Regions from separate parts of the Terrabacter sp. LjRoot27 genome, predicted to be linked through region 2. Evidence: riboswitches for the same ligand, from Rfam matches in the RefSeq annotation. Region 2 holds a riboswitch; the other holds the start of a gene.

Region 1 (17,438 bases), 2.3 Mb from region 2:
AGCCCGACTGGAAGGTCGTGCCGGACGGCGACGGCTGGGCCGTCGAGCACTCCGGGGAGCGCACGCGCATCGAGGTCACGGTTCCCGGCCGCACCGGCCCGGTGGGCGGCGCCTTCGCCCTCGCCGCGGCGGACGCGCTCGGCGTCGACGTCGCCACGGCCGCCGAGCGGGTGAGCGCCGTCGCCGACGTCGACGGCCGCTATGCGCCGTACCGGCTCGGCGACCACGCCGCTCGTCTGCTCATGCTCAAGAACCCCGCCGGGTGGGCGGAGGCGATCGACGTCGCGGTCTCGACCGGCCGGCCGCTCGTCGTCGCCGTCGACCCGTTCGGCCCCAAGGACACCGCCACCATGTGGGAGGCGCCGTTCGAGCGCCTCGCGGGCCAGCGGGTCGCCGTCACGGGCGGGCGCACGGCCGACGCCGTGGCGATCCTCGACGCCGCGGGGGTTGAGGTCGTCGAGGCCCCCGACATCGAGTCGGCCGTTCGCGCCCATGCACCGGGCGAGGTGATGGTGGCCTGCAACTACCCGGCCTTCCGACGCATCTCCAAGCAGTTCCGAGGAGGCACCCATTGAGCCGGGCACTCACCGTCGCCACGCTCTTCCCGCTCGCCACGGTCGCCGCGGCCGACGAGGCCAACGCGAAGGCGCTCGTGCGCCGCGGCGCCGCGCGTGACCTCTCCGTCGAGACCGTCACCGTCGACCGCGCCGACTCCTTCGTCGACGCGGACGTCTACCTCGTCGGCGGCACGGGACGCGGTGGCGTGGCGGCCCTCGTCGAGGCGCTGACGTCGACCGATCTCGCGGCACGCGTCGCTGACGGCGCCGTGCTCCTCGCGGTCGACGCCGGTCTCGACGCGATCGCCCGCTCGTGGGTCGACCCGTCCGGTGCCCGGCACCAGGGCCTCGGTCTGGCACCGGTCACCGTCCACCCGGCTCCCGAGGTCACCGGCACCGTCGTGACCCGGCCCGACGCCTCGCTCGACCTGCCGGCCCTCATCGGCTGGGAGGCGCACGACCTCCGCACGGATCGCGAGGACGGCGCGCGGGCCCTCTTCACCCTCGAGGTGGGCGCCGGCAACCGCACCGACGACGCCGCCGGCGCCACGACCGAGGGTGTGCTCGCCGGGTCGGTCCTCGGCACCCGTCTGCACGGACCGCTGCTGGCGCTCAACCCGGAGCTCGCCGACCTCGTCCTGGCCCGGGCCACGCGCCGGACCGAGCCGTGGGCCGTGCTCGAGTCCCCGGCGGTCGAGCGCGCCCGTCGCGAGCGCATCGCCGAGGTGCGACGCGAGTCGCCGAAGGCCGACTGGCGCAGCCGTCTCCCCGGACCAGTAGCAGGCCGCCTCCGCCGCTGACCGAAGCCCAGGTCAACCGTCGAGACGCGGGTCCGCGCCCACCGACGGAGCTGCCGAGGCGCTGCGTCTTGCGAGCTGGCACACGCCTTCTCAGGGCCAACGGTACGGAGCCGACCCCCGAAGAGCCCGAGCGGGTCGTGCTCCGATGCTGTGGTACCTGGGGTCACAGAGCCGACGTGGCCGCAGCGCCCCCGTACATGAGGAAGAACACGACGATCGACGCGAGCGCGGTGACGAGGCCGGCGATCGCCATGCCGCGACCGGGGTGCTTCTTGGCGAGAGCGATGCCACCGAAGACGATGGCGAGGACCGCGAGTGGCCACAGGCCGATGTTGAGGAACGGAACGAACGAGAGGAGCACGGCGAGGATTCCGAGGATCATGCTCGTGACCGCGAAGCCGGTGCCGGGGCGTGTCGTGGGTGCTGCAATGTTCGTTGCAGCCGGGCCAGGGATTGTTTGACTCATGATGTCTCTCCTGCAGATGAGTCGAGAACTCGACTCCGATGTGGGTCAGAATGCCCACGAGCCAAGTCAACTCCTCCCGTGCCCTGCGCGGATGGGCTGGAAGTCCCCCGAGCGCGGACCGAAGGTCCTGTCTGCTTGCCTCGGGCGTCGCTCACCTGGTGTCTGCTGCCCGCGCGGGGCATGCAGCCGTGACGGCACTGCGGCCGGACGTGGCCTCTCGACGGTTAGAGGTGGGGGAGGGCGGTGGTGACGACGGTCGCTGCCACGAGCCCGGCGGCCAGGGCGACCTCGACGGCCGCGCCGATGACGTCGCCCGTGACCCCGCCCAGACGCCGCACCGCGTGACGCCGGGTCACGACGGCCCCGGCCACCGCGACGAGCACGACGACGACGGCGCCGAGGCCGACGGTCCACGACGTCTCGCCGAGCACCCCTGACAGCCCGCCGACCGCGAGCCCGGCAAGCACGCCCACCGCGGCGACGAGTCCCAGCAGCCGCCCCCGGGCCACGGTGCCGGCGACACCCTGACCGAGTCCCTCGGGACGGGCGGGAGGTATGCCGTCCCGCGCGCACACCGCGCACGCGAGCCGGCTGGCCACGAGGGCCACGACGGCCAGCGCCGTGCCGAGCGCGCCGACGAGCAGGAAGGCGAGGCAGGCGGCGTCGAGGAGGAGGACGAGCACGACCGCTGCAGCGCCGGCCGGGCCGGTGTCGCCGCGTCGCATGACCTCGAGAGACCGCACCGGGTCGTGCCCGGAGGTGAGCCCGTCGGCGAGGTCCGCGAGCCCGTCGAGGTGGAGCGCCCGGGACAGCAGCGCCGTGACGACGAGCGCGATCACGGCCACCACGCCGGAGGGGGCCCAGCCCGTGACCGAGACCGTGCCGAGCACGACCCAGGCGAGCGCGGCCGGCGCCGCCGTCACGGGTGCGAGGAGCATGGACCGGCCGAGGACGGCCCGGTCGACGTGCGTCGGGGGCCCGACGGGCAGGGCCGTGAAGGTGCCGAACGCCAGGCGCCAGGCGTCACGCATCGAGCGTCCCGCTCCGCGGCTCGCGGGTCACGACGGGGGCGTCACTGAGGTCGACGACGCGTCCAGCGACGACGAGGTGCACGCGGGCCGCCACCGTCGCGACGAGCGCGTTGAGGCGGCCCAGCTCGTCCTGGAAGAGGCGTCCGGAGGCCGTCGTCGGCACCAGCGACCAGCCGACCTCGTTCGTCACGACGACCACGGGCACCGTTGCGGCGCAGAGTGCCTCGACGAGCCCGTCGGCCTCGCGACGCACCGCGCCCGCCGCGGCGACGAGGTCGTCCCAGCCGGCCTCGTCGACGAGGGCCGTGAGCCACGTGCCGAGGCAGTCGACGAGCACGGGACCCGTGGCGGCCTCGATCGCCCCGGCCACGTCCGTCGTCTCGAGGGTCCGCCACGTCGCGGGTCGGCGCGTGCGGTGGTCCTCGACGCGCCGGCTCCACTCGGGGTCCGAGGCGTCGGCGCGGCGCCCGGTCGCGACGTACGTGACGTCGTCGTGGCCCTCGACGAGGTCCTCGGCGTGGCGGCTCTTGCCGCTGCGCACCGGTCCCGTGACGAGGGTGGTGGTCCGGGCCCGGCGAGGTGAGAACGCGACGCCGTCCGTGCTGGTCATCGCAGCCCGCTCGCGTCCTGCAGCGGGACCTCGCGGGTCGCTCCTGGCGCGGGTGCCGGGCCGAAGACGACCGGCACTCCGAAGGCCGCCCGCCGCGCGCCGCGCCGGAAGACACGGAGCAGTGCCGGGCCGGCCAGCAGGACGAGGGCCGCGTTGAGCACGCCCCGCGGCAGGTCCCACGCGAGGGACGTCGCGAGGTAGAAGAGGGCGTAGTGGGCGAGGTTCTCCGAGACCGGGGCGCCGGGGACGAAGCCCATCCCGCTGGGCGCGTTGGTCCCGAGGAACGGCCAGAACCAGAGGTTCATGAAGAGCCCGAAGGCGAGTCCCGTCACGAGGGCGTATGCCGTGAGCACCCAGCGCTCGACGCGTCCTCCCGCACGGCCGGGGAGCAGGCCGGCGCCGAGCCCGATGCCTCCGGCGCAGATCATCTGGAAGGGCAGCCAGGGGCCGACCCCGCCGGTCAGCAGGGCGCCCGTCGTGACGGCGAGCGCCCCGGACACGAAGCCGACGCCGGGACCGAGCACGCGTCCGGCCACGATGACGACGAAGAACATCGGCTCGAGCCCGGCGGTGCCGGCGCTGAGCAGCCGCAGGCCACCGCCTGCGGCAGCAGCAACGCCGAGGACCGCGATCGTCTTGGCGTCGAGACGTCCGGCCGTGACCTCGGCGAGGCACACGACCGCGAGCAGCCCGAGCAGGACGGCGAAGAGCCAGGGCGCGTCGTTGCCGTGGTCGCGCGCGAAGTCCCCGGTGACGAAGAAGGGCCACGTGAACGCGACGAGCCCGACGATCCCGACCACCCCGACGGCCACGACGGCCGGCCAGCGCAGCGGGATGACGCGGCGGCCCGTCATGCGATCCTCGCGAGGGCGCCAGCGACCTCGGCCACGGTGAGCCACGTCTGGGGCAGGAGCACCTTCGTCACCTGCGGGGCGAACGCCGGTGACGAGGCGAGGACCTCACGCGCCGGGCCGTCGGTGACGACCTCCCCGTCGGCGAGGATGACGACACGGTCGGCGACCTCGGCCGCGAGCTCGACGTCGTGGGTCGCGAGCAGGACCGTCGTGCCGTGCGCCGCGAGGCCCGTGAGCATCTCGCCGAGCCGCTTCTTGGCGCCGTAGTCGAGGCCGCGCGTCGGCTCGTCGAGCAGGAGCACCTCGGGCGACCCCGAGAGGATGACGGCGAGCGCGAGCTCGAGGCGCTGGCCCTCGGACAGGTCGCGCGGGTGCACGGTGGGGTCGATGCCTCCGGAGATGCGGTCGAGCAGGCCGCGGGCCGTTCCCGGAGCGGCGCCGAAGTCCTGGTCGGCCGCGGTGCACTCGGCCGCCACGGTGTCCGCGTAGAGGAGCAGCTCGGGCTGCTGGGGCACGAGCCCGACGGTGCGCACCCGCTCGCGGGCGGACCGGGCGTGCGGGTCGACTCCTCCGGCCCCGACGCGCACCGTCCCGCCGGACAGCCGGTGCTGGGCCGCGATGGCGCCGAGGAGCGTCGACTTGCCGGCGCCGTTGCGCCCCATGAGCGTCGTCACCGAGCCACGGGCCACGGCGAGGTCGACGCCGTCGAGGACGACCCGGCCGCCGCGCGCGACGCGGACACCGTCGACGGTGACGGCGTCGGCGGGCCCGATCACCCGGAGGTCGGCCACGGGGCGCGGGGTGCTCGTGCCGAGGGCCTCGCGCAGCGCGGCGGCCTTGCGGCGCGCGTCACGGATGGACAACGGTGTCGGAGACCACCCGACGAGCCGGGAGAGGCCGACGACGGGCGGGTAGATCTGGGAGCGCAGCATCGCCTCGGCGGGGTCGAGCAGCTCGGACACATGGCCCTCGTCGACGAGGACGACGCGGTCGGCGTGGTGCACGACGCGCTCGAGCCGGTGCTCGGCCAGCACGACCGTGACCCCGAGGTCGTGCACGATGCGGTGGAGCGAGGCCAGGACCTCTTCTGCCGCAACGGGATCCAGCGCCGACGTCGGCTCGTCGAGCACGAGGACCCGAGGGCCGGCGGCGAAGAGGGCGGCGATCGCGACGCGCTGCTGCTGACCCCCCGAGAGGGTGCGCAACGCCCGGGCGCGCAGGGGAGTGAGCCCGAAGAGGTCGAGCGTCTCCTCGACGCGGCGACGGATCGTCGTCGAGTCCAGCCCCATCGTCTCCATGCCGTAGGCGACCTCGTCCTCGACGACGTCGGTGACGAAGGTCGAGGACGGGTTCTGCTCGACGAGCCCGACCACGGTCGCGAGGTCGCGCGGACGGTGCTCGGCCGTGTCGAGCCCGTCGACGGTGACGCGTCCGGTGAGCGTGCCGCCGCTGAAGTGCGGCACGAGCCCGTTGATGGTGCGCAGCAGCGTCGACTTGCCGCTCCCCGTGGGCCCGACGACGAGGACGAGCTCGCCCTCGGGGATCTCGAGCGTGACGTCGTGGAGGCTGGGAGCGGGAGTGTCGGCATACTGCACCGACACGTGCTCGAAGGTGATCACGGAGCGACCTCCCGGGGACGGGGCGACAGCCAGGCAGGCGTGGCGGCCACGAGCAGCGCGAGGACGGCGACGAGCGGCACGGCGGGCAGCTCGGCCTGCTGGCTCGGCACGATGCCCTCCCAGCCCTGCACCGAGGCGACGACGAGGACCGCGGCGGGCACGGCGCCCGCGACGACCGTCACGGTCTCGGTCCACGTCCACCGGTCGCGACGATGTCCCGACCGGGGGTCGCGTGACGCGCCGACGAGCAGGCTCGAGCCGGCGAGCAGTGCGCCCAGCACGAGGACCGGCAGCCCGAGCACCCCGCCGGCGGAGGAGTCGAGCAGACCGTAGAGCCCGGCGAGCACACCGACGAGACCGGCGAGGGCGAGCCCGGTGGCGGCACGGCGGCTCGTCGTCGTGGAGCGGACCGCGCGACCGTAGCCGCGCGACTCCATCGACGCGGCCAGCCCGAGCGATCGCTCGAAGGCGGTCTCGAGCACGGGCACGGTGAGGCGCGCCATCTCCCGCAGGCCCCGGCCGTCGCGTCCGCGCAGCGTGCGGGCCGCCCGCACGTCACGGGCGTCGGTCAGCAGCTGCGGCGCGAAGGTCAGGCCGACGACGACGGCCGTGCCGACGTCGTAGAGCGTGGCGGGCAGGTAGCGCAGCAGCCGGCGCGGGCTCGCCAACGCGTTGGCGGCGCCGAGGCACGCGAGGACCGCGGCGAGGCGCAGGGCGTCGTAGGCGGCATACAGCAGGGACTCGAGCGTGACCGTGCCGCCGAGGCGCACGCCCGCGGCCCAGTCCGGCAGCGGGACGTTCGGCAGGGTCATGACGACGGTCTCGCCGACGATGCCGTTGCCGAGCAGCGCTGTCATGACGATGCGGAAGGCGACGATGACGGCACCGATGACGAGGAAGGCGGGCAGCGGGTTGACCGTGGCGGGGTCGTGGCGCTCGCTGACGACGAGCACGCAGACGCCGATGACGAGCAGCAGCAGGACCGGGTTGGTCGTGCGCGACGCAGCGGTGGCCAGGCCCAGCCCCCACAGCCACCAGGCTGCGGGGTGCTGGAGCCGGGCCTTGCGCTGGAGTCCCGCCACGTCCGTCGGGGCTCCTCAGGCGTCCTGGCGGGCGCGCGAACGCGAGCGCACGAGCAGGTAGCCGACGAGCGCGAGCAGGACGAGGCCCGCGATGACGTATGCCGCGACCGTCCCACCCGAGGTGCCGGACGTCGGCGCTGCGGCGACGTCGGTGCCCGAGGCGGCGGGGGTCGTGGCCGCCGCGGACGGTGTGGCTGCCGGAGCGGCGATGGTCACCGGCTGGTCCGCCGCCTTCGCCTCGGGGCTGACCTCCTTGACGGCACCGCCGCAGTCGCTCGTCGGGTAGCCGTCCACCCCGCAGACGAGGCCCTTCTCGGTGCGCACGTCACCGGCCTGAGCGAGCACCACGGCGCTCGTGGCGTCCGTGGCGACGACCGCGCACAGGGCCTTCGGCTCGGGCGGGGTGGCGCCGTCGGCGGCGTCGGCCGGACGACCGAAGTCGACGACGAGACCGACGCGCTTCTTGCCCGCCTCGGCGGGGGTCGTGCCGCAGACCTGGTCGAAGGTGAGGACGGCGCGCGGGTAGCGGGTCGAGGCCTCGTCGGCGACGGCGAAGCGCCAGCCGTCGACGCTGCCGTCCTTCGGGACCGTCTGGTCCGGGCCCTTCTGTGCGAAGGTCCAGGCGCCGTCGGAGAGCTGGTAGAAGCCCCAGTAGCGGTAGGCGGCGGCGTGGGCCGGCGCGATGGTGAGGGCCGAGAGGCAGGCCGCGACGAGCGCGGCGAGCACGACCCGGAGCGGGGCACGACGGACAGGGGACACGGTTTCCTCCTCGCGGTCGGACACCATGTCGGGTCTGCTGGCTGAGGCCGGCCCGGCGGGGTGACTCCGGTCCGCATTCCACGACAGACTGACAAAGGAGCCGGTGGGACGCGGGTTTTCCGGCTGGTCACCCCGGGCCGCACTGCGGCGGGAGGTGGCTTCACGGTTGCGGGTCAGCGCCGGAGTCACACCGGCTTGCCCCATCGTCCTTCGGTTAGGCGAACCGTCGCACGCGGGGCGTCCGCCCGTCAAACGGCGTGCCAACTAGGGTGGCCGCATGAGTGCTGACTGGTCCTGGCTGTTCCTCGACGCGCACGGCAACCCGGTGGAGGGGGAGGGCGTGACGACGTCGGGCTTCCCGACCCAGAGCGACGCCGAGAGCTACCTCGGGGAGTCGTGGCGCGAGCTGCTCGACGCCGGCGTCGAGGCGGTCACCCTGCGTGAGAACGACACCGTCGTCTACGGCCCGATGAGCCTGCGGGCCGCGGAGTGAGCGCGCCGCTCGGCGCCGGCAACCCGTCGGACACGGCGCTGTCGGCCGGGCTCGAGCGCGACCTGCTCGCCCGGGTCGTCACGGCCCAGCGCTCGTGGCGCTCACCGGGCGTCAGCGTCGGCGTCGTGCGCGACGGCGTGCTCGTCTGGTCGGCGCACGTGGGGTCGGCCCGCCTCGGGTCGCAGCCCGCACCGGCCACCGACGACACGCAGTTCATGATCGGCTCGGTGACGAAGACGTTCACGGCGCTGGCCGTCATGTCGCTGCGTGACGAGGGGCTGCTGTCGCTCGACGACGCGCTCGAGACGTACGTGCCCGGCACCAGGCACGCACGGGTTCCCTTGCGGCAGATGCTCGCCCACGCCTCGGGACTGCAGCGCGAGCCCGTCGGCAACATCTGGGAGAGCCTCGTGGCGCCCGAGCGCGAGGAGTTCCTGGCCGGCGTCGAGCAGGCCGAGCAGGTGCTCCCCGCCCACCACGCCTTCCACTACTCCAACCTCGCCTACGGCCTCCTCGGCCAGGTCGTCGAGCGCGTCACGGGACGGGACTGGGAGCACGTCGTCCGCGAGCGCGTGCTCGAGCCCCTCGGGATGAGCCGCACCGGCCTGACGCCCGCCGACGACCGCGCCCTCGGCTACCAGGTCGACCCCTATGCCGGCACCGCGAGCGAGGAGCCGCTCTTCACGCTCAACGCGACGGCGCCGCTCGGTGGCCTGTGGTCGACCGTCGCCGACATGGCGCGCTACGCGGCCTACGTCGCGAGCCCCGACGACCGGGTCGTGCGGCCCGAGACCGTCGAGGAGATGTGCCGGCCGATCATCATGACCGACGTCGACGGCTGGAGCGGCGCCTACGGGCTCGGCTTCGGCATGGGCCGTCGCGGCGACCGCGTCTACGTCGGCCACGGCGGAGCCATGCCGGGCTTCCTCACCGGCCTGCGGGTCCGTCGCACGGACGGCGTCGGCGCGGTCGTCTTCGCCAACGCCACGTCCGGGGCCATGACCCTCGGCCTCGCGACCGACCTCGTCGAGGCCGTCGTCGACGCCGAGCCGTCCATGGCGGCGGCGTGGGTGCCCGAGACGGAGCAGCCGGCCCTGGCCGAGCTCCTCGGCCTGTGGTGGTCGGAGGGCTCGCCCCTCACCTTCTTCGTGCGTGGCGGCGAGCTGTGGTCGCGGCTCGCCGACGACGAGCCGCTCTCCGAGACGCGGTATGCCGCCGAGGGCACCGACCGCTTCCGTGCCGTGGCCGGTCGGGAGCGCGGCGAGGTGCTCGAGGTCGTGCGCGCCGGTGACGGCTCCGTCGACAAGCTCTACTTCGCGACGTACGCCGTGACACGGGCGCCGCTCGCGTTCGCCGACCTGCAGGGCTGAGCCGGGCGGTCAGCAGCCCCGTCGCCCCGGAGGTCGGTCAGGCGGGGTGCTCGCCGCGGGCGACCTGCGGCTTCGGCATGCGCGTGCGGCGCATCTGGAAGGCACGCATGATGGCGTACCACGCGTCGCCCTTCTCGGCGCCGCCGAACTTGTCGTCCATCTTGCGCCGCGTGCGGCGCCACATCAGCAGGGCGTCGCCGATGGCCACGAGGATGAGGCCGTAGACGAGGACGAAGACGAGCAGCAGGGCCCAGTTCGTGCGGACGAAGCTGAGCAGCAGGACGATGAGCATGATCGGCAGCATGAACTCGCCGATGTTCCAGCGGGCGTCGACGGTGTCGCGGATGAAGCGGCGGCGGGGGCCCTTGTCGCGGGCGGGGAGGTACTTCTCGTCCCCCGTCATCATGCCGGCGCGCTGCTTGGCCATCGCCTCGCGGCGGGCTGCCTTGTCCTGCTTCGTCGCGGCCTTGCGGTCGGTGACGATGAGGGGACGCTTGTTGAGGGCCTCCTGCTCGCGCCGCTTCGGCGTCGGCCGGTTCTTCGCGCCGGGGCGCGCCGACTCGTCGGTCGAGGCCGTGGGTGAGAGCTCTTCGTTGAGGGTCTTCTTGCGTCCGAACACGGGGACACTCTAAGCCGAAGGGCGGCCGGGACCCGCATCGCGCCCACGGCCACACGGCACACGGCCCCTCGTCGTCACGACCCGGGTGACGTGCGGAGCGGGACGAACCGGTAGTGCCCGTGCCGCGTGGTCCGGAGCGTGCCGTGGTCGCGCACGGCGAGTGTCATGGTGCCGGCGACGGGGACGACGAGCCGCCCGGGGTCGCCGAGCTGGTCGACGAGCGGCTGGGGCAGGCTCTGCGCCTCAGCCGAGACGAGGATGCGGTCCCAGGGCGCACCGTCGGGATCTCCGAGCACGCCGGCGGCGGCCTCGTGGATCTCTGCCCAGGGCATCCGGGCGGCGGCGAGGTTCTCGGCACCCCAGCGCGCCAGGGCGGGCTCGAGCTCGACGCCGACGACCTCGCCGGTCGGCCCGGTGAGGTGGGCGAGCAGGGCGGTCGTCCAGCCGGAGCCCGAGCCGACGTCGAGGACGCGCTGGCCGGGTTGCACGTCGAGCAGGCGCAGCATGTCGGCGACGGTCCGCGGCTGGGAGTTCGTCTGGCCGTGCCCGATGAGGATCGGGGCGTCGTGGGCCGCGCGGGACCGGGCGCCGCGGGGGAGGAAGCCCGCGCGCGGCACCGCGGCGAAGGCCTGCTGCACCCGGTCGACGGCGTCCATGGTCCGAGCCAAGCACGACCGGGCGCGGACGTCAGCCCCCGGCGGCGTGGCGGGACGCGCCGACGGGGGAGTCAGGCCATCCGCCGGGCGATGACGTGCACGAGGGTGCCGAGCGCGCGGTAGGGGTCGGTCGAGCCGAGCCTCTCCTCGACGTCGAGCAGGGTCGCGAGCTCGCCGCCCTCCGGAGCCGGCTCGTCGACGGCGACGTCGTCGCTCGCGACGCGGATGCCGTACCACGCGACGACCTCGAGGCCTGCTGCCTCGCAGTCGGCCGTCAGCGAGGCGAGGGTGTCGGCGCGGGCGTCGACGCCGATCTCGTTGCGGTAGCGCGCGTGCCGGCCCTCCCGGGCCGCGTGGCGCGTCTCGTCGAGCATGGCGAGGGCCGCGCGCCAGTCGTGCCGCCCGGCTGGGCGCCAGGCCATCGCGTCACCGTTGCGGGCCGCGATCGACACGATGCCGCCCGGCGCGACGCGACGGGCCAGACCGGCCACCGCGGAGCGGCTCTCGGGGAGGTACATGAGGACGCCGTGGCACATGACGACGTCGTATGCCGTCGGCCGCGTCACGCTCGCGAGTCCGGCGAGGTCGGTGGCCACGAGGGTGACGTGGTCGCGCTGGTCCGGAGTGAGTCCGGCGGCGGCCTGCTCGAAGGTGGCGCGCATCCGCCCGTCCGGCTCGACGGCGGTCACCGAGTGGCCGAGCCGGGCCAGGCGCAGCGCCTGCGTGCCCTGCCCGGCGCCGACGTCGAGGACGCGGAGCGGGCCACGTGGCAGGTGCGCCGCGAGCTGCCGGGTGACCATCTCCTGGCGCACGACGTTGCGCAGGTTGCCCAGGCGCTCGAGCCAGGGGTCCTGCCCGGCGACGAACGTGTTGTCTCCCATCCGGCCGAACCTACCCATGGGGGACGACAGCTCCCGAGGCGGCCACCGCGAGGGTGGTGGACCGGGGCCTCGCCTGCCTCGTGGGACGGACGCCCGCGTGGGTAGGGTCGGCACGTGACTGACGACGCCCTCACCCCCGCCCAGATCCAGCAGATCCGCGACCGCGTGGCCGAGCTCATGCCGCAGGTCCGGGCCGACCTCGAGGAGCTCGTGCGCATCCCGAGCGTCTCGGCCTCGTCCTTCGACCAGAGCCAGGTGACCCGCAGTGCGGACGCCGTCGCCGAGCTGCTCCGCCGCGAGGGACTCGACGTCGAGGTCGTCGTCGAGGGTGGCCGGCCCGCCGTCATCGGGCACCTCGACGGCCCCGAGGGAGCTCCGACCGTGACGCTCTACGCGCACCACGACGTGCAGCCCCCCGGCGACGACGCCGACTGGGACAGCTCGCCGTTCGAGCCCGAGGAGCGCGAGGGTCGCCTCTACGGCCGCGGTGCGGCCGACGACAAGGCAGGCGTCATGGCCCACGTCGCCGCACTGCGTGCCCACGCCGGCAACCTGCCCGTCGGCGTCACCGTCTTCGTCGAGGGTGAGGAGGAGTCCGGCTCCCCGTCGCTCGGCACGATCCTCGAGAAGCACGGCGACCGCCTCGCCGCCGACGCCATCGTCATCGCCGACTCCGGCAACTGGGACATCGGCACGCCCGCCCTCACCACGACCCTGCGCGGCGGCATCCGCGTCGTCGTCCGAGTGCAGACGCTCGACCACTCCGTGCACTCCGGCATGTTCGGCGGTGCGGCGCCCGATGCCACCACCGCGCTCGTGCGCCTGCTCGCCTCGCTCCACGACGCCGACGGCACCGTGGCCGTGGCCGGGCTCGACGCCGGTGAGGCCGCCGACATCGACTACGACGAGCAGCGCTTCCGCGCCGAGTCGGGCCTGCTGGACGGCGTGTCGCTCATCGGGTCCGGCTCGATCCTCAGCCGGCTCTGGAACAAGCCCTCGATCACGACGATCGGCATCGACGCGACGTCCATCGACAAGGCGTCGAACACGCTGTCGGCCAAGGCTGCCGCCAAGATCTCCGTCCGGCTGGCACCGACCCAGGACCCGCTCGTCGCCTTCGAGCGGGTGCGTGAGCACCTCGAGGCCCACGCCCCGTGGGGTGCCCGCCTGACCGTCGAGCTCGAGGAGCACGGCTCGGGCTTCGCGGCCGACGCGAACGGTCCCGTCTACGACGAGGCGCGGGCATCCTTCGCCGACGCGTGGGGGACCGAGCCGGTCGACATGGGCGTGGGTGGCTCGATCCCGTTCATCTCCGACTTCTCGGCGCGCTTCCCCGACGCCTCGATCATCGTCACCGGGGTCGAGGACCCCGACACCCGCGCCCACGGCGCGAACGAGTCGCTGCACCTCGGCGAGTTCGAGAAGGTCTGCGTGGCCGAGGCGGTCTTCCTCGCCCGGCTGGGAGCGCTGCGGTCCGCCCACTGAGGCGGGCGGCATACGCCATCGGTCCGAGGGTCGACCGATGACGTGTGCGATGGTGCTGCGTCTGCTGGGGTGGTCACACCACCGGAGGCAGCACCATCAGCAAGGTCCTCCACGCCGGAGCCCGGCGGGCCCGGGCCGGCCCGGCGGCTCAGGAGGCGGGGACCGCCGACCCCCGGTAGCGCTGCTCGCGCAGCTCGAGGGCGTACGCGTCCGCGCCCGGCATCCCGAGCTCCTGGGCGATCGCGACCTCGGCCTCGACGTCGTACGGGACGCGCACGAAGGCGATCCCGACGTGGCCCGGCGGCTCCTCCTCGCCAGGGGCGGCGAGGCTTCCCTCGAGCACGACGTAGGGCGCGCCCGGGCCGTCGAGGGCGTTGCCGACCGAACCGGCGTTGAAGACGGTGATGCCGTAGTCGACGGCGAGGTAGGCGCCGTGGATGTCGCCGTAGCCGACGATCGTGGGGACCGGCCCGTCACCGGTGAACTCCGTCTGTGCGACGAAGGCGCGGTGCTCGGCCTCGGTGGTGGGCGCGTAGACACGGGTGAACTCGTCGACCGGGGACGCGTGGAAGAAGCGGATCGGCTGCCCGCTCAACACGAGCTCGTGCACGTTCGGCAGGTCCGCGAGCCACAGCCGGTCAGCAGGTGTCAGCTCGTCGTGGACCCACTGCGGGTGCTCCCAGGGGTGCTCGTCGTCACGCGCGATGAAGGCGTCCCAGTTGCCGCGGACCGTCGGGATGTCACGGTCGCGGGTGATCCGGATGCACTCCGAGCCGCGCGGGCCCTTGCCGACGACGTCGCCGAGGTTGACGACGTGCTCGATCCCGCGACGCGCGATGTCGGCGAGCACGGCTTCGTACGCGGTCACGTTGCCGTGCACGTCGGAGACGACGGCGACCCGGTGGAGGCCGTCTGCGGGTGACGTCACCGCGGCTCAGTCCTTGTGGGTCGTGCCGGGCAGCGCGAGCATCCGGTCGAGGGCCGCGCGGGCCTCGGCGGCCACGCTCGGGTCGACGTGGATGGGGTTGACGACCCGACCCTCGACGAGGGACTCGAGCGCCCACACGAGGTGCGGCAGGTCGATGCGGTTCATCGTCGAGCAGTAGCAGACGTTCTTCTCCAGGAAGGCGATCCGCTGCTCGGGGAACTGCTGCGCGAGCCGTCGCACGAGGTTGAGCTCGGTGCCGACGACCCACGACGTGCCGGCCGGCGCGGCGGCGATGGTCTGGATGATCTTCTCGGTCGAGCCCACCTCGTCGGCCCGCTCGACGACCTCGTACTGGCACTCGGGGTGGACGATGACCTTGACGCCCGGGATCTCGCGGCGGGCGGCCTCGACGGCGTCGACGGAGAAGCGGCCGTGCACCGAGCAGTGCCCGCGCCAGAGGATCATCCGCGCCTTCTCGAGCTGCTCGCGGGTCAGGCCGCCGTTCGGGCGGTGCGGGTCCCAGACGACGCAGTCGTCGAGCGAGAGGCCGAGCTCGCGCACCGCGGTGTTGCGGCCGAGGTGCTGGTCAGGCAGGAAGAGCACCTTGCCCGTGCCGGTCCCGTCCAAGCCGACGCCACCGACCTGCTCGAAGGCCCAGTCGAGGGCGGTGCGGGCGTTGGAGCTCGTGCAGATGGTGCCGCCGTGCCGGCCGGTGAAGGCCTTGATCGCGGCGGAGGAGTTCATGTAGGTGACGGGGATCGTCTCGCCGGCGACGCCGGCCGCGGTCAGCTGCTCCCAGCAGTCCTCGACCTGGGCGATGGCGGCCATGTCGGCCATCGAGCAGCCCGCTGCGAGGTCGGGCAGGATCACGGTCTGCTCGTCGCTCGTGAGGATGTCGGCGGACTCGGCCATGAAGTGCACGCCGCAGAAGACGATGTAGGGCGCGTCGGGCCGGGCGGCGGCGTCGCGGGCGAGCTTGAACGAGTCGCCGGTGACGTCGGCGAACTCGATGACCTCGTTGCGCTGGTAGTGGTGCCCGAGGACGAAGACGCGGTCCCCGAGCGCCGCCTTGGCCGCGCGGGCGCGCTCGACGAGGCCGGGGTCGGACGCGGGCGGCAGGTCGCCCGGGCACTCGACGCCGCGCTCGGTGTGCAGGTCGGTGCCCTGCCCGAGCACGAGGAGGGGGAGCGGAGCAGGTGCCGGGGCCGATGCCGTGTCGGTCGTCATGAGCAGATCGTATGCCGCCGCGCGGGCTCCCAGCGCCCGGGCACTTGACCTCAAGTCAACTTGATGTCTGACGCTGTGGCCATCGACCCACGACCACCACAGGAGTCATGATGCCCACCGCACTCGTCACCGGCGCCACCCAGGGCCTCGGCCGGGCCCTCGCCGAAGCCCTCGCCGTCCGCCGCTGGGACCTCGTCGTCACGGCCCGCGACGCCTCGCGCCTCGCCGAGACCGTCTCCTCCCTGCGCGACCACGGTCACGTCGTCGTCGGCCTGTCCGGCGACGTCAGCGACGCCGTCCACCGGGAGGAGCTCGCTGTCGCCGTCACCGAGCTGGCAGGGCCCGGCGCCCTCGACCTGCTCGTCCACAACGCGAGCACGCTCGGCCCGGTCCCGCTGCGCCCCCTGACCGACCTGACGACGGACGCCCTCGCAGCCGTGCTCGCCGTCAACGTCATCGCCCCGCACGCACTGACCCGCTCGCTCCTCGCGTCCCTCGAGACCGCGGGAGGGACGGTCATCGCCATCTCGTCGGACGCCGGCGTCGAGCACTACGAGACGTGGGGCGCCTACGGCGCGAGCAAGGCCGCGCTCGACCACCTGACGCTGACGCTGGCGGCGGAGCTGCCGTCCGTCCGGGCGTACGCCGTCGACCCCGGCGACATGCGCACCGCGATGCACCAGGCCGCGTTCCCCGGGGAGGACATCGGCGACCGCCCGCTGCCGGAGGAGGTCGCCGTCCCCGCGATCCTGGCGCTGCTCGCGTCGCGGCCCGCGAGCGGCCGGTACCGGGCTGCGGACCTGCTCGCGGCCGGTTCGGCGGCCGGCTCGGCGGCGGTGGCCTCGTGACCGCGACCCTCGCGCACGCGCCGCACACCGTCTTCCGCGTCACCGACGACCTCACGGCCGACGCCCCACCCGAGACGAGGGGTCTCGGTCGGGACGGCGTACGCCTCCTCGTCGCCTCGGAGCCGACCTCGGGCGGGGTGCACGTCGAGCACACGACCTTCGCCGCGATCGGTGACCACCTCGCGCCCGGCGACCTGCTCCTCGTCAACAACTCGGCCACCGTGGCGGCCGAGGTCGACGGTCGGGTGGCGGGACGAGGAGCCGTCGTCGTCCACGCCGCGACCGAGCTCGACGACTGCACGTGGGTCGTGGAGCTGCGCACCGCGCCCGACGCCGCGCACCCGGTGCTCGACGCCCTGGAGGGCGACGTCGTCGAGCTCGGGCCGGGCGGTCCCCGGCTGCGCCTCGAGGCCCCGTACCCGAGGCCCGACTCGTCGCCGACGGGCCGCGGCAACCGGCTGTGGCGAGCGGCGGAGCTCGACGACTGCACCCTCGCGGAGCACGTCGCGGCGCACGGCAGACCGATCGCGTACGGCTACCTCCGCTCCAGGTTCCCGCTCGAGGCCTACCAGACGGTCTTCGCCCGGCTGCCGGGCAGCGCCGAGATGGCCAGCGCCGCAAGGCCGTTCACCGCCGACCTCGTCACCGCCCTCGTGTCCTCGGGGGTCCTCGTCGCCCCCGTGACGCTGCACACCGGCCTGTCGTCGCAGGAGGCGGGGGAAGCGCCGCAGCCGGAACGGTTCGCCGTGTCCGGGGAGACGGCCGCCCTCGTCAACCTCGTGCGCGACCGCGGCGGGCGGGTCGTCGCGGTCGGCACGACCGCGACCCGGGCCATCGAGTCGGCGACCGCCCCGGACGGTCGGGTGCACGCCGCGGCCGGATGGACCGAGGTCGTCATCTCGCCGGACCGGCCTGCCCGCGTCGTCGACGGGCTCGTCACCGGCTGGCACGACCCGGACGCCTCGCACCTGCTCCTCGTCGAGTCGGTCGCGGGGGCCGAGCTGGCCCAGCGGGCGTACGACGAGGCGGTCGCGCACCGCTACGCCTGGCACGAGTTCGGCGACGCCGGCCTCTTCCTGCCCCACCGCTGACGGGGCGCCGCCGCCGGTTCGAGGTGATCAGGGCACCCTGTGGCGCCCACGACCACCTCGAA
Region 2 (11,619 bases):
TGCTCGCGCTCGCTCACGAGTTCGTCCGGCAGTCTGGCGGCGACGAAACCGTCTGGCACGTCGGCGATCTCGCGGCGCCGCTCGGACCCGAGCCCACGGTCGGGCTCGACCTGCCGCGTCGACCGGAGCGACCTCTCGGGGCCGTCGGCGACCACGCCGTCGTCGCCGTGCCCCTGGGTCTGCTTCGACCCGACCACGTCGCCACGCTCGCGCAGGTCACGGATCGCGTGCTCGTCACCCCCTGGCGCTCGCTCGTCATCGAGAACGCCGCTGCGGCGCTGGCCGAGCTCGAAGCGGCCGGCCTCGTGACCCGCGCCGACTCCCCCTGGACGCGACTGCACGCCTGCACCGGCCTCCCCGGCTGCGCACGGTCCGCCCTGGACACCCGAGCCCTGGCCCGCGACCTCGCCCCCGTGCTTCCCGGCGGGCACCTCCCCGTGCACGTGAGCGGGTGCGAGCGTCGCTGCGGCACGCCCGCGACGGCATACGTCGACGTGCTGGCCCCACGCTCCACCGATGACGCCTTGTCCACCATCGCCCAGCAGGAGTCCTCATGGACGTGACCACCGAGACACGGCAGGCGCCGACGCGGCGCTACGACTACGTGACGGACGGGGAGGAGATCTACCGACGGTCGTTCGCGACGATCCGGGCCGAGGCCCGCCTCGACCACCTGCCCGAGGACGCCCGAGTCGTGGCCGTGCGGATGGTCCACGCGAGTGGCGACGTCGACCTCACCGAGCACATCGCCGTGCACCCCCGGCTCGTCACGGCCGCGCGGACAGCGCTGCGGGCCGGCGCCCCGATCCTCACCGACGCGCACATGATCGCCTCCGGGATCACGCGTGCCCGCCTGCCGCGGGACAACGAGGTCATCTGCACGCTGCGCGACGAGCGGGTGCCCGCACTCGCGAAGACCTGGGGCACCACTCGATCCGCGGCCGCCGTCTCGCTCTGGGGCGACCGCCTCCAGGGTGCCGTCGTCGCGATCGGCAACGCACCCACGGCCCTCTTCCACCTCCTCGAGACCATCGCCGACGGCGGACCGCGCCCGGCTGCCATCGTCGGGATCCCGGTCGGCTTCATCGGCTCCGCGGAGTCGAAGGTCGCCCTGGCCGAGAACCCCTTCGACATCCCGTGGCTCGTCGTCCACGGTCGGCGTGGCGGCTCCGCCCTGGCGGCGTCCGCCGTCAACGCGCTCGCCCGCGAGGAGGAGCTGTGACCGGCTGGCTCCGCGGCGTCGGCGTCGGGCCGGGCGATCCCGAGCTCGTCACGGTCAAGGCTGCGCGGCTCATCGGCGAGGCCGACGTCGTCGCCTTCCACAGCGGTCCGCGGGGCGACTCGATCGCGCGCCGCATCGCTGCCTCGTACTTCCGTGAGGGAGTCGTCGAGGTGCTTCTCGCCTACCCCGTCACCACGGGCACGACGGACCACCCCCTCGGCTACCACGGCCTCATGGCCGACTTCTACGACGAGTCAGCCGATCGCCTTGCAGGACATCTGGACTCGGGTCGCAACGTCGTCGTCCTGGCCGAGGGCGACCCGCTCTTCTACGGCACGTACATGTACCTCCACGACCGTCTCGCCGACCGTTACGACACCGCGGTCGTCCCGGGCGTCACGTCGGTCAGTGGGTCGGCGGCCGCCGTCGCCACCGGACTGTGCCGGCACGAGGACGTGCTGACGATCCTGCCGGGGACGCTCCCGGTGCCGGAGCTCGCACGGCGGCTCGCCGACACCGAGGCCGCCGTCGTCATGAAGCTCGGCCGCACGTTCGAGAACGTCCGGGAGGCCCTGCGCCAGGCCGGTCGCCTCGACGAGGCGCGCTACGTCGAACGGGCCAGCTCCGACGCCGAGCGCGTGCTGCCCGTCGCCGACGTCGACGCGTCGACCGTGCCGTACATGTCGATGGTCGTCGTCCCCGGTCGCGACCTGCGCGCCGATGCCGCCGGCCGTGCGGCGACCTCACTCACCGTCGATACTGCTGTCCCGCAAGGAGACCCGGAGGCGGATGTCCGGGGCGAGGTCGTCGTCATCGGCCTGGGCCCGGGTCCCGACCGCTGGCTCACACCGGAGGCGTCAACCGCTCTCGCCGAGGTCGGTCACGTCGTCGGCTACGCGCCCTACGTCAACCGCGTCCCTCAGCGCGAAGGTCTGACGCGCCATGCGTCAGGCAACAGCGTCGAGGTCGACCGCGCCCGGGACGCGCTCGAGCTGGCCCGCAAGGGCGAGCGCGTCGCCGTCGTCTCGGGCGGCGACGCCGGCGTCTTCGGGATGGCCTCCGCCGTCTTCGAGGCCGCCGAGACGTACGGCTACGCCGACGTGCCCGTCCGCGTCCTGCCCGGCGTCACCGCCGCGCAGGCCGTCGCCGCGCGTGCCGGCGCACCGCTGGGCGGCGACTTCGCGATCATGTCACTCTCCGACCGGCTCAAGCCGTGGGCCGTCATCGAGAAACGTCTGCGGGCGGCGGCGTCGGCCGACCTCGTCGTCGCCCTCTACAACCCCGCCTCACGCAGCCGGACCGAGCAGGTGTCCCGCGCCCGCGAGGTCTTCCTCGAGGAGCGCGACCCCGCGACCGTCGTCGTCGTCGGACGTGACGTCGGCCGAGCCGAGGAGTCGCTCACGGTGACGACCCTCGCCGAGCTCGACCCGGCAACGATCGACATGAAGTGCCTCGTCATCGTCTGCGCCTCCGGGACCCGTGTCACCGGCACCGGCCAGGTGTGGACACCCCGATACGTCAGCTGACCTCCAGACGTCGCGCGGCCCCAACCGTCCCATCCGGCCGATGAGAGGTCGCGGCAAGCGCTGGGTTCTCGGCCATGTCCCTCTAGCCGATGGCTCGCGAGGCACGCCGTCGCCACGGTAGGGGCGCAGCGGCTGGGCCTGCACCGACGACGGCGCGACTTGCGGTGACCTTCGGCTGCTCGCCGAGCTAGAGTCGCCCAACGTGACGACCCCGGGCCTCCAGCTCACCTCCCCCACGGCCGAGCTCGCCGAGCAGTTCCTGACCTGGCGCCACCGGCCCGACGTGACCCGCTGGTTCCTGCAGCAGCGCATCGACGACACTGAGGAGTACGTCGCCGACTGGGCGGCATACGACGACCGCGATCACCACCGGGTCGTGGCTGTCCTCGACGGCGTGATGGTCGGCCAGGCGACCTTGGGGGTCGTCGACGGGATGGGCCAGTCGGGTCACGAGGAGGAGTTTGTCGGCCGTGAGGGGCGCCTCTCGTACTTCGTGCACCCGGACCACGCGGGCCGGGGCATCGCGACGGCACTGGCGCGCGATGCGCTCGCGAATGCTTTCGGCCGGCTGGGGCTGCGCCGGGTCCAGGCCGGCTGCTTCGCAGACAATGTCGGGTCGTGGCGGGTGCTGGAGAAGCTGGGGATGCGGCGCGAGCAGCACGGGGTCAAGGACTCCTTCCACGCCGAGTTCGGCTGGGTCGACGGCTACACCTATGCGGTCCTTGCCGAGGAGTGGCCCGAATGAGCACCGGGCACGTCGGCAGATCTGCTGGTGCTGGACACCGTCCCCCTGACAGGGTCCGCGCCTGTCGGGATGCCCAACGCGAGTCGGCCCCAACTGTGCCCATCCCTCGAGAATGCGGCTCGGTCGAATGTCCGCGACTGCCGCGATCCGCGATGTCGTGCCGATGAGTGCGCCTTGAGTGGGACTGCGCATCTCACCACCGTGCACGCTAACGGTGCAGGAGATCGCGTCTCATCACCGGTCGGGTCGGGTAGGTGCGTCCGATCTCGGCAAACCCCGCCCGCCGGAACATGACGAGGGTTCCCGTGAAGACTGCGGATGGGGACGGGATGCGGGCGAGCCCGTCGGTGTCAACAGGGTGGCCGTCGAGTACCGACGCCCCGTGCTGCGCCGCCCAGTCGACAGCGGCATCGAGCAGAGCAACTCCGATGCCGCTGCCCCGGTGCTCGCGGCGAACCACGAAGCGGGAGACCCACCAGGCGTCGAGGTCTTCATCGAGGATGCGGGATAGTGCCCGGTGCTCGGCTATCCCAGGCAGCGTCGACCGCGGCACCGCCCGCGTCCAGCCGACGACGTTGTCATCGAGGTAGGCCAGCAGACCGACCGGAGGATCTGTTTGCTGGATCTCACGTTGCAGCGCGTCTCGGTTTGTGGGCTCGTCGTGCCGACGAAAGCGTTGACACCAGCACGATGTGGGGTCCTTCTCCCGAGGGCCGAAGACCCGTCCGAGTTGTGGCCATCTATCGGCAGTCGCCGGCACCACACGCACAGAGGTCATCGGTTCGAATCCCTCCTGCTGCACCACCACGTCTGTCCGTCGCTCTGCATCGACTGACAACGATGCTAGACCCACGACGACGACGGGCCCGTCGAATCACGTGCCCTCGCTGAGCTGAGTGACTCGCGGCGAGGGGATCGCGCTGGAGACGCTCTCATCCCGCCTTGAGGACGGGACGTCCGACCAAGGCGCAAGCAGAACGGATGGGCGGTGTCGCCGACAGGCGCTGATCAGGTGGATGCGGGCGGGAGCTCCGCTCCCCAGCCGTCGAACTCCGAATCGTGCCTTGCAGCGGCGCCATCGAGTTCCATCACCAGCGCGTCGAGTGTGCCGAGGTCGACGCTGGACACCAGCCTGGACGCCTGGACGTCAACTGACCTTCCGGCGCAGAAGCCCCGTCTTGGCAGAGGAGACCTGACTGTCCCACCCGGCTGCGGACAGCTCCTTCGCGAGCTGCGTCGCGGCCTCCGTTGCCAAGGTCCGCTCTTGCCGCGCGGAAGACGTTGCCCCTGTGACGCTTCGGCGCAGATCAGGTCAGGTCACCGCCGAAGATCAGCGCCGGGTCACCGTTCTTCTCCACCTCGCGCTCGAGCGAGAGTCCGATCGTGAGTGCCACTCGTTGGGACGCGACATGGTTCGGACGGATGATTGCGACCAGATGCTCGGCTCCGGAGTCCCGAGCAGCATCCCGCACTGCCGAGGCTGCTTCCGCGGCATAGCTGCGCTGGTTCCATTCGACCCAGCCGCTCGGACCGCGTGAGCCGCCGATGTCGAGCATGACGACGTTGGGCACGTCATCCCCGGTCATCTCACGGAACCTCAGCCGCGGGGTGGGGGCCGGCATCATGTCGCAAGCCTAGGGAACGGCCAGTTCGGCTCATCTCTTGCGGTGCCGCAGTTACTGCGCCTAGGGTGGATGGATGGGTGACGAAGCACGACGGTCTCTCCCGGCCGAGACGGAGCAGTCCCTGCGTACGACGATCGACGCCGCGCGCGAGGCGCTCGACCGTGCCGACGCCTCCCGCCCCCTCGACGCGCTGCCGCTTCTGCGAGCCGCCCAGGAGCACCTGACGTCCGCCGTCGACGAGGCGATGGCGGCGGTCCTCGTGACCGAGGGCGGCACGATCCGGACTGCCGGCGCCCTGGCCGGCCTGTCGGAGAACGCCGTCGGGCCGCGCCTTGCCCGCACCAGCCTGCTCGGCGCCTACGGCTCCGAGGCCGGACGTGTCACCGCCGCCGGTGTCGAGCGTGCCCGCTACGACCTCGAGGAAGGACGCCACCGGGTCGCGCCCGAGGCCTCGGACCCCCCGCTGCGCTTCCGCGCCCGCCGCAGCAGCACCTGAGGACCACCAGCCCAGCCCGACCACGAAGGAGACGCCATGACAGACCCGAACCTCACGCACCTCTACTTCCTGCTCGACCGCAGCGGGTCGATGCAGTCGATCAAGGACGACACGGAGGGCGGCTTCGACGCGTTCATCGCCGAGCAGCGCAGCCAGCCCGGCGACTGCCGGGTCACCCTGGCGCAGTTCGACGACCGGTACGAGGAGGTCTACCAGGACGTACCCGTGGCCGACGTGCCGCCGCTGTCCCTGTCACCACGCGGGTCCACCGCACTGCTCGACTCCATCGGACGCCTCCTGGGCGAGGCCGGCGGCCGCCTCGCCGCCCTGCCCGAGCACGAGCGGCCAGGCGTCGTCATCGTCGGCATCATGACCGACGGCCACGAGAACTCCTCGCGCGAGCTCACCCACGCCCAGGTCAAGGCGCTCATCGAGCGGCAGACCTCCGAGTACGCGTGGCAGTTCCTCTACATGGGCGCCGACCAGGACGCCATCGAGGTCGGGTCGAGCCTCGGCGTCGCGGCCGCAAACTCGATGACCTACGGCCGAGGCCGGGTCGCCGCAGCCATGGCCGCCACCTCGCGCAACATCGGGCTGACCCGTTCGGCCGTCGCCGCCGGCGCCTCCGCCAAGGAGGCAGCCGTCCACCTCGCCTTCGACGACGAGCAGCGTCGAGCCGCCACCGAGTGACACGTCGGGGGAACCACCGGGAGGCACGCCAGAGCTGATCGCCCTCCGCGCGGTCCAGCAGTCTTTCGTACGAGCCCTCGCACCCGGGCCAGAGATCTGAAGGCCCTGGCGGCGCCCCAGGCGTGTCATAGGCTTCGCACATCCAGCGTTGGAGGCGCGCCATGAGCAAGCTGTCGATGCATGAGCAGCTGCCGTTCGACGAGGAGGCGGCCAGGTCGTCGATCTCGACCGGTGAGCTGCCGGAACCGGACGACGTCAGGGCCGCGGTCACCGAGGCGTACGAGCGGTACCGGGCAAACCGCGAGGGTGCCGTGGCCGACTACATCCCGGTCCTGGCCGAGGCGTCGCCGGACTGGTTCGGCATCTCGGTGGTGGGAGCTCGAGGAAGGTCGTTCGAGATCGGAGACGTCGAGAGGACGTTCTCGATCCAGAGCGTGTCGAAGCCGTTCGTGTTCGCGCTGGTCTGCGAGGCGGTCGGAGGCGTCGACGCGCGCCGCCTGCTCGGGGTCAACAGCACCGGTTTCCCTTTCGACTCGCTGGTGGCGGTCGAGCTCAACCTGGACAGGACGATGAACCCGTTGGTCAACGCGGGCGCGATGGCGGCCACGAGTCTGGTGCCGGGGAGCACAGCGGCGGAGAAGTGGGACCGGATCAGGGACGGCCTCTCGCGCTTCGCCGGCCGTGAGCTGAGCCTGAACGAGAGGGTCTACGCCTCGGAGTCCGCCACCAACCTGCGCAACCAAGGCATCGCCCACCTGCTGCAGAGCTACGGCCGTCTCTACTTCGACCCCGACGAGGCCACCGACGTCTACACCCGCCAGTGCTCTCTCGACGTGAACGTCCACGACCTCGCGGTCATGGCGTCCACGCTCGCCAACGGTGGCGTGAACCCGGTGACCGGAGAGACGGTCGTCGGGCGCGGCGTGTGTCGGCGTGTTCTGGCGGTGATGGCGACAGCCGGCCTGTACGAGCTGTCCGGCGACTGGCTCTACGAGGTCGGGGTCCCCGGCAAGAGCGGGGTGAGCGGCGGCATCGTCACCGTCGCACCCGGCAAGGGTGGCCTGGCCACGTTCTCCCCTCCCCTGGACGTGGCGGGCAACAGCGTGCGCGGTCAGCTGGTCACCAAGTACCTGGCGGAACAGCTGGGACTCAACCTCTTCGCCTCGGTGACGGTCTCGAAGGACTAGGGCGCCCGGTCTGGCATGTCCGGCGAGGAGGTGCCGTCGGTGTCGCGAACCACCCGCTGATCGGTGCCATCCTGTGGCCATGGAGCTGGAGTTCACGGCCGAGGTCTGGGAGTGGCGGGGCCCGTCGCCCTACTACTTCGTCACCGTGCCCGAGGACGAGTCCCGGGCCCTCCACGACGTCGCCCACATCAGCTACGGCTGGGGCATGATCCCGGTCACGGCTCGCATCGGGCGCACGCGCTGGGCGACGTCGCTGTGGCCGAAGGACGGTGGCTACGTCGTCCCCCTCAAGGTCGCCGTCCGCCGCGCCGAGGACGTCCAGGAGGGCGACACCGTCGAGGTGGGACTGGACGTCCGCGCCGACTCGTGACGGGCCGCGTCAGACCGCCGTCCACGTCACTGACAGGCCGCTCGGGGCGAACACCTGCTCCTCCAGCCCGGCGGGCACGTCCGCGACGCCCGGGCCACCGAGCGCGACCCACCCGATGATCGCGTCGACCGCCTCGTCGTCGAGCACGGCGCGCACCCACACGGGTCGCCCACCGGCCCGGCGGCCCTGCACCGACGGTGTCACGACGACGACGTTCGACTCGTCGCACGCCAGCAGGCACGCGCTCCGCAGCACGCGGGCACTCCCCCGGGTGCCGACCTCGAGCCGGGCCAGGAGCCCGTCGTGGTCGACCCCGGGGTGCTTGCGTTCCGTGCCGCAGCAGCAGTCACGGCACACACGGACGATGCACGAGCCCGCGGGATCACTGTCAGCAGAGGCGTTCTCGTATGCCGTCACGCCGCCACGGGCGCGAGCGCCCGCTTGGGCGCGGCGACCCGTTCGAGGAGCAGTCCGAAGACGAGGCCGAGGGTCAGCCACATCGTCGCGAGCTGCGCCAACGACGCGAGCCGGAAGTCCCAGAGCAGCGCCGCGGGCACGTCGGCCGGCACCGCGTCGGGCGAGCCCGGCACGAGGACCAGCACGAGCACGACGAGCACCACGGTGGCGACGACGTCGACGGCCCACCGCGTGGACGCCACCGTGCCCCGCGCCGCGAGGCGCTGGTCGAGCACCGGCACGAGCAGCGCGATCGCGACCCCGAGGAGGAGGACGACGGCATACAGCATCGTGCGCTGCCCGACCGTCTCCGGATCGCCGACGGCCGGCGGGTTCGACGGGATCTTAAGTGCCGGAAGGAGACTCACCGACGCGAAGCCGATCGCGGCGAGCACCATCGAGCGACCGAAGTCACCCCGGCCGGGGAGCCGCTCACGCATCCTGGCGAAGACGACGGCGAAGATGACCCCGACGGCGACCCCGACGAGGACCGCCGTGACGGCACCGCCGACGACCTGCGCGGCCCGGGACACGAGCGGCTCCTCGCCGCCGTGCGTCGGCAGGCCCGTGGGTGCGGACTGCCCGCCATGGAGCGAGCGGGCATCCTCGACCGCGAGGGCGCGGCGGATGACCGGCTCGACGACGAGCCAGATGACGACGGCGGCCGCGAGGCCCGCGGACACGCCGGCAAGGACCCCGCGCCGAAGCACGGAGCCGAAGCTCAGGCCCACCTCAGTGGCAGGGGACGCCGAGAGCGTGACGCGCGTCGTGCGTCAGCTCGTGGAGCATCTGCGCAGCGGGCGCGCTGAGCAGCGCACCGTTCTCCTGCGAGACGAAGTAGAGCGCGAAGACCGCGAACGCGAGAAGGGCCCACGCCCAGACGGGGACGCGGACGCTGGTGGACGGGGAGACGGCAGACGCCGATGCAGCAGTGGTCATGGCAGATTGACCCTTTCGTTCCATGCCTCGTGGACAGATCGCGCCGCAGCCGGTCTCCTGGCTTCCAGATCGTCACGCCTCCCCAGCCTTCCCAGCGACTCAGCGTCGGACTCGCGTCAACCTGAGGTCACCAGTGGCGAATGGTGGGGACTTGCTCCCTGGTCACAGTGGCGAGGACCACGTCGGAATCACACCGACTTCCCGTGCACTGCGGCACTCGCATCCTGACACAGCCCGTCCGGGCACGCCACGGGGACCCTAGGCGCCCGGCGTGTTTCGCGTGTCTCGCGTCGCCCCGCTGATCCGCGTGCCGTAGAGGTGCGACTCGACGAAGTCGTCGGTGTCCCGGGCCGCGAGCGCGCGGCCGACGAGGATGACGGCAGCCTGGCGCAGGCCGGCCGCCTCGACCTGGTCGGCGATGTCGGCCAGCGTGCCGCGCAGCACGAGCTGGTCGGGCTGCTCGGCGTTGGCGACGACGACCACGGGGCAGTCGTCGCCGTAGTCGCCGACGAGCGAGGCCATCAGCTCACGCGTGCGGCGGATCGCGAGGTGCAGCACGAGCGTGGCCCGTGAGCGGGCGAAGTGGGCGAGCGACTCGGTCTCGGGCATCTGCGTCGAGTCGCGGTGCGCCCGGGTCAGCACGACCGACTGGGCGACCTCGGGCAGCGTCAGCTCGCGGCCGATGAGGGCAGCCGCAGCGGCATACGCGGGCACGCCGGGGGTCACGTCCCACGGCACGCCCGCGCGGTCGAGCCGTCGGGTCTGCTCGGCGACGGCGGAGTAGAGCGACGGGTCGCCGGAGCACAGCCGCGCCACGTCGTGACCGGCTTCGTGGGCGCGGACACAGTGCTCGGTGATGGCATCGAGGTCGAGGTGCTGGGTGTCGACGAGCTCGGCCCCTTCGGGGCAGTGCGCGAGCACCTCGGAGCCGATGTAGGTGCCCGCGTAGAGGCACACCTGCGACTCACCGACGAGCCGCACCGCACGGAGCGTCAGCAGGTCGGCGGCTCCCGGGCCGGCACCGATGAAGTGGACCGTCATGCGTCAGTCTCCGAATCCGTTGGTGGCACAGGCTTCTCCACCGACCACTGCACGATCGACCGTGCCGGCTTCCAGCCGTGGAGCGACCCGATGGTGTCGAGGTCCTCGACGGCGATCCGGGTCATCGAGCCACCGAGTCTCGCCCGCACGTCGTGGAGCAGGACCTCGGTCTCGACGGTGACGCCGTGGACGACGAGCCGTCCCCCCGGCGCGAGGGCGTCCCAGCAGGCGTCGAGCAGCGGGCCGGTGGCCCCACCGCCCACGAAGACGGCGTCCGGCCGGGGCAATGAGGCGACGACGTCGAGCGACGCCGCCTCGACGACCTGCACCCCGGGCACCCCGAGCGCGCGCGCGTTGCGCCGCGCCCGCTCGGCCCGCTCCGGGTCGCGCTCGACGGCGTGGACCTCGTTGCGGGGGTGATGCCGCGCGAACTCGATCCCGACCGACCCGGCGCCGGCACCGAGGTCCCACATGACGTCCCCGGGCTGCGGCGCCAGGTGGGCCAGCGCGGCCGCGCGCACGACGCGCTTCGTCAGCTGCCCGTCGTGGTCGTATGCCGTCTCGCCGAGTCCCGGCACGAGCGACCTCGCGCTCCGGGCCGGGTAGGGGTCGCACTCGATACAGACGAGGTGCAACCGAGGGGCGAGACGGCCGTCCCACGATGCGGCCACGCCCTCGGTGCGGGACTCGTCCGGGGAGCCGAGGTCACCGAGCACCGTGAGGCGGCTGCCCGCATACCCCTCCTCGACGAGCAGGGAGGCGATGCGGGCGGGGGCGTCGTCGCCCGACGTCAGCACGACGAGCCGGGCCCGCGGCGCCAGGTCGCGGCGGAGCCGGTCGACGTCGCGCCCGACGAGGGTGACGACGTCGGAATCCTCTGCGGCCCAAGACATCCGGGCTCGCGCGAGGGCGACCGACGACACGGCCGGATGGATCCGCACCGCGTCCGCACCGAGCTCGCGCACGAGGGTCGACCCGATGCCCGAGACGAGCGGGTCTCCGCTCGCGAGCACGACGACGCGATCCGCGCCGGCGTCGTCGAGCACCTGCCGCAGGGCCGGGAGCAGCGGCGACGGCCAGGGCACGAGGCGACGGCCGGGACGGGCATCGAGCATGGCGAGATGGCGTTCGCCGCCGACGACGACCTCGGCCTCGTCGACGAGCCGGCGGCCGTCCGGGCCGAGGGACTCCAGCCCGGACGCACCCACGCCGACAACCTCGATCACAGCGGCGACCCTAGCGCGACGATCCGAGGACATTCGTTATGACCGTTCCGGCCCGATACGCCCCGTCTCGGCCCCATGATGTCTATCGCACGTCGT

The links. A riboswitch is a leader RNA that binds a small molecule or an ion and turns the genes downstream of it on or off. The one in region 2 is predicted to bind cobalamin.
Region 1: linked by a shared signal. The riboswitch ahead of ACSQ2D_RS09640 (SCO2322 family protein) and the one ahead of ACSQ2D_RS19920 (CbtB domain-containing protein) in region 2 are both predicted to bind cobalamin.

The regions. Positions count from the first base shown of each region.
Region 1 covers NZ_CAXUSS020000001.1:2,048,337-2,065,774, forward strand. The annotation lists gene ACSQ2D_RS09600 (Mur ligase family protein) at 1-575, shown strand, start outside; gene ACSQ2D_RS09605 (hypothetical protein) at 572-1,357, shown strand; gene ACSQ2D_RS09610 (hypothetical protein) at 1,521-1,739, opposite strand; gene ACSQ2D_RS09615 (adenosylcobinamide-GDP ribazoletransferase) at 2,048-2,854, opposite strand; gene cobU (bifunctional adenosylcobinamide kinase/adenosylcobinamide-phosphate guanylyltransferase) at 2,847-3,464, opposite strand; gene ACSQ2D_RS09625 (ECF transporter S component) at 3,461-4,318, opposite strand; gene ACSQ2D_RS09630 (ABC transporter ATP-binding protein) at 4,315-5,937, opposite strand; gene ACSQ2D_RS09635 (energy-coupling factor transporter transmembrane component T) at 5,934-7,019, opposite strand; gene ACSQ2D_RS09640 (SCO2322 family protein) at 7,035-7,778, opposite strand; cobalamin riboswitch at 7,872-8,021, opposite strand; gene ACSQ2D_RS09645 (hypothetical protein) at 8,056-8,271, shown strand; gene ACSQ2D_RS09650 (serine hydrolase domain-containing protein) at 8,268-9,641, shown strand; gene ACSQ2D_RS09655 (DUF3043 domain-containing protein) at 9,679-10,260, opposite strand; gene ACSQ2D_RS09660 (protein-L-isoaspartate O-methyltransferase family protein) at 10,335-10,916, opposite strand; gene ACSQ2D_RS09665 (class I SAM-dependent methyltransferase) at 10,988-11,797, opposite strand; gene ACSQ2D_RS09670 (dipeptidase) at 11,912-13,282, shown strand; gene ACSQ2D_RS09675 (metallophosphoesterase family protein) at 13,431-14,210, opposite strand; gene nadA (quinolinate synthase NadA) at 14,217-15,437, opposite strand; gene ACSQ2D_RS09685 (SDR family NAD(P)-dependent oxidoreductase) at 15,548-16,285, shown strand; gene ACSQ2D_RS09690 (S-adenosylmethionine:tRNA ribosyltransferase-isomerase) at 16,282-17,376, shown strand.
Region 2 covers NZ_CAXUSS020000001.1:4,312,200-4,323,818, forward strand. The annotation lists gene ACSQ2D_RS19860 (precorrin-3B synthase) at 1-563, shown strand, start outside; gene ACSQ2D_RS19865 (precorrin-8X methylmutase) at 554-1,222, shown strand; gene ACSQ2D_RS19870 (precorrin-2 C(20)-methyltransferase) at 1,219-2,748, shown strand; gene ACSQ2D_RS19875 (GNAT family N-acetyltransferase) at 2,951-3,493, shown strand; gene ACSQ2D_RS19880 (GNAT family N-acetyltransferase) at 3,702-4,301, opposite strand; gene ACSQ2D_RS19885 (GNAT family N-acetyltransferase) at 4,801-5,079, opposite strand; gene ACSQ2D_RS19890 (hypothetical protein) at 5,192-5,614, shown strand; gene ACSQ2D_RS19895 (VWA domain-containing protein) at 5,651-6,304, shown strand; gene glsA (glutaminase A) at 6,466-7,491, shown strand; gene ACSQ2D_RS19905 (DUF1905 domain-containing protein) at 7,571-7,861, shown strand; gene ACSQ2D_RS19910 (hypothetical protein) at 7,871-8,278, opposite strand; gene ACSQ2D_RS19915 (CbtA family protein) at 8,275-9,048, opposite strand; gene ACSQ2D_RS19920 (CbtB domain-containing protein) at 9,050-9,256, opposite strand; cobalamin riboswitch at 9,287-9,484, opposite strand; gene ACSQ2D_RS19925 (cobalt-precorrin-4/precorrin-4 C(11)-methyltransferase) at 9,515-10,297, opposite strand; gene cbiE (precorrin-6y C5,15-methyltransferase (decarboxylating) subunit CbiE) at 10,294-11,523, opposite strand.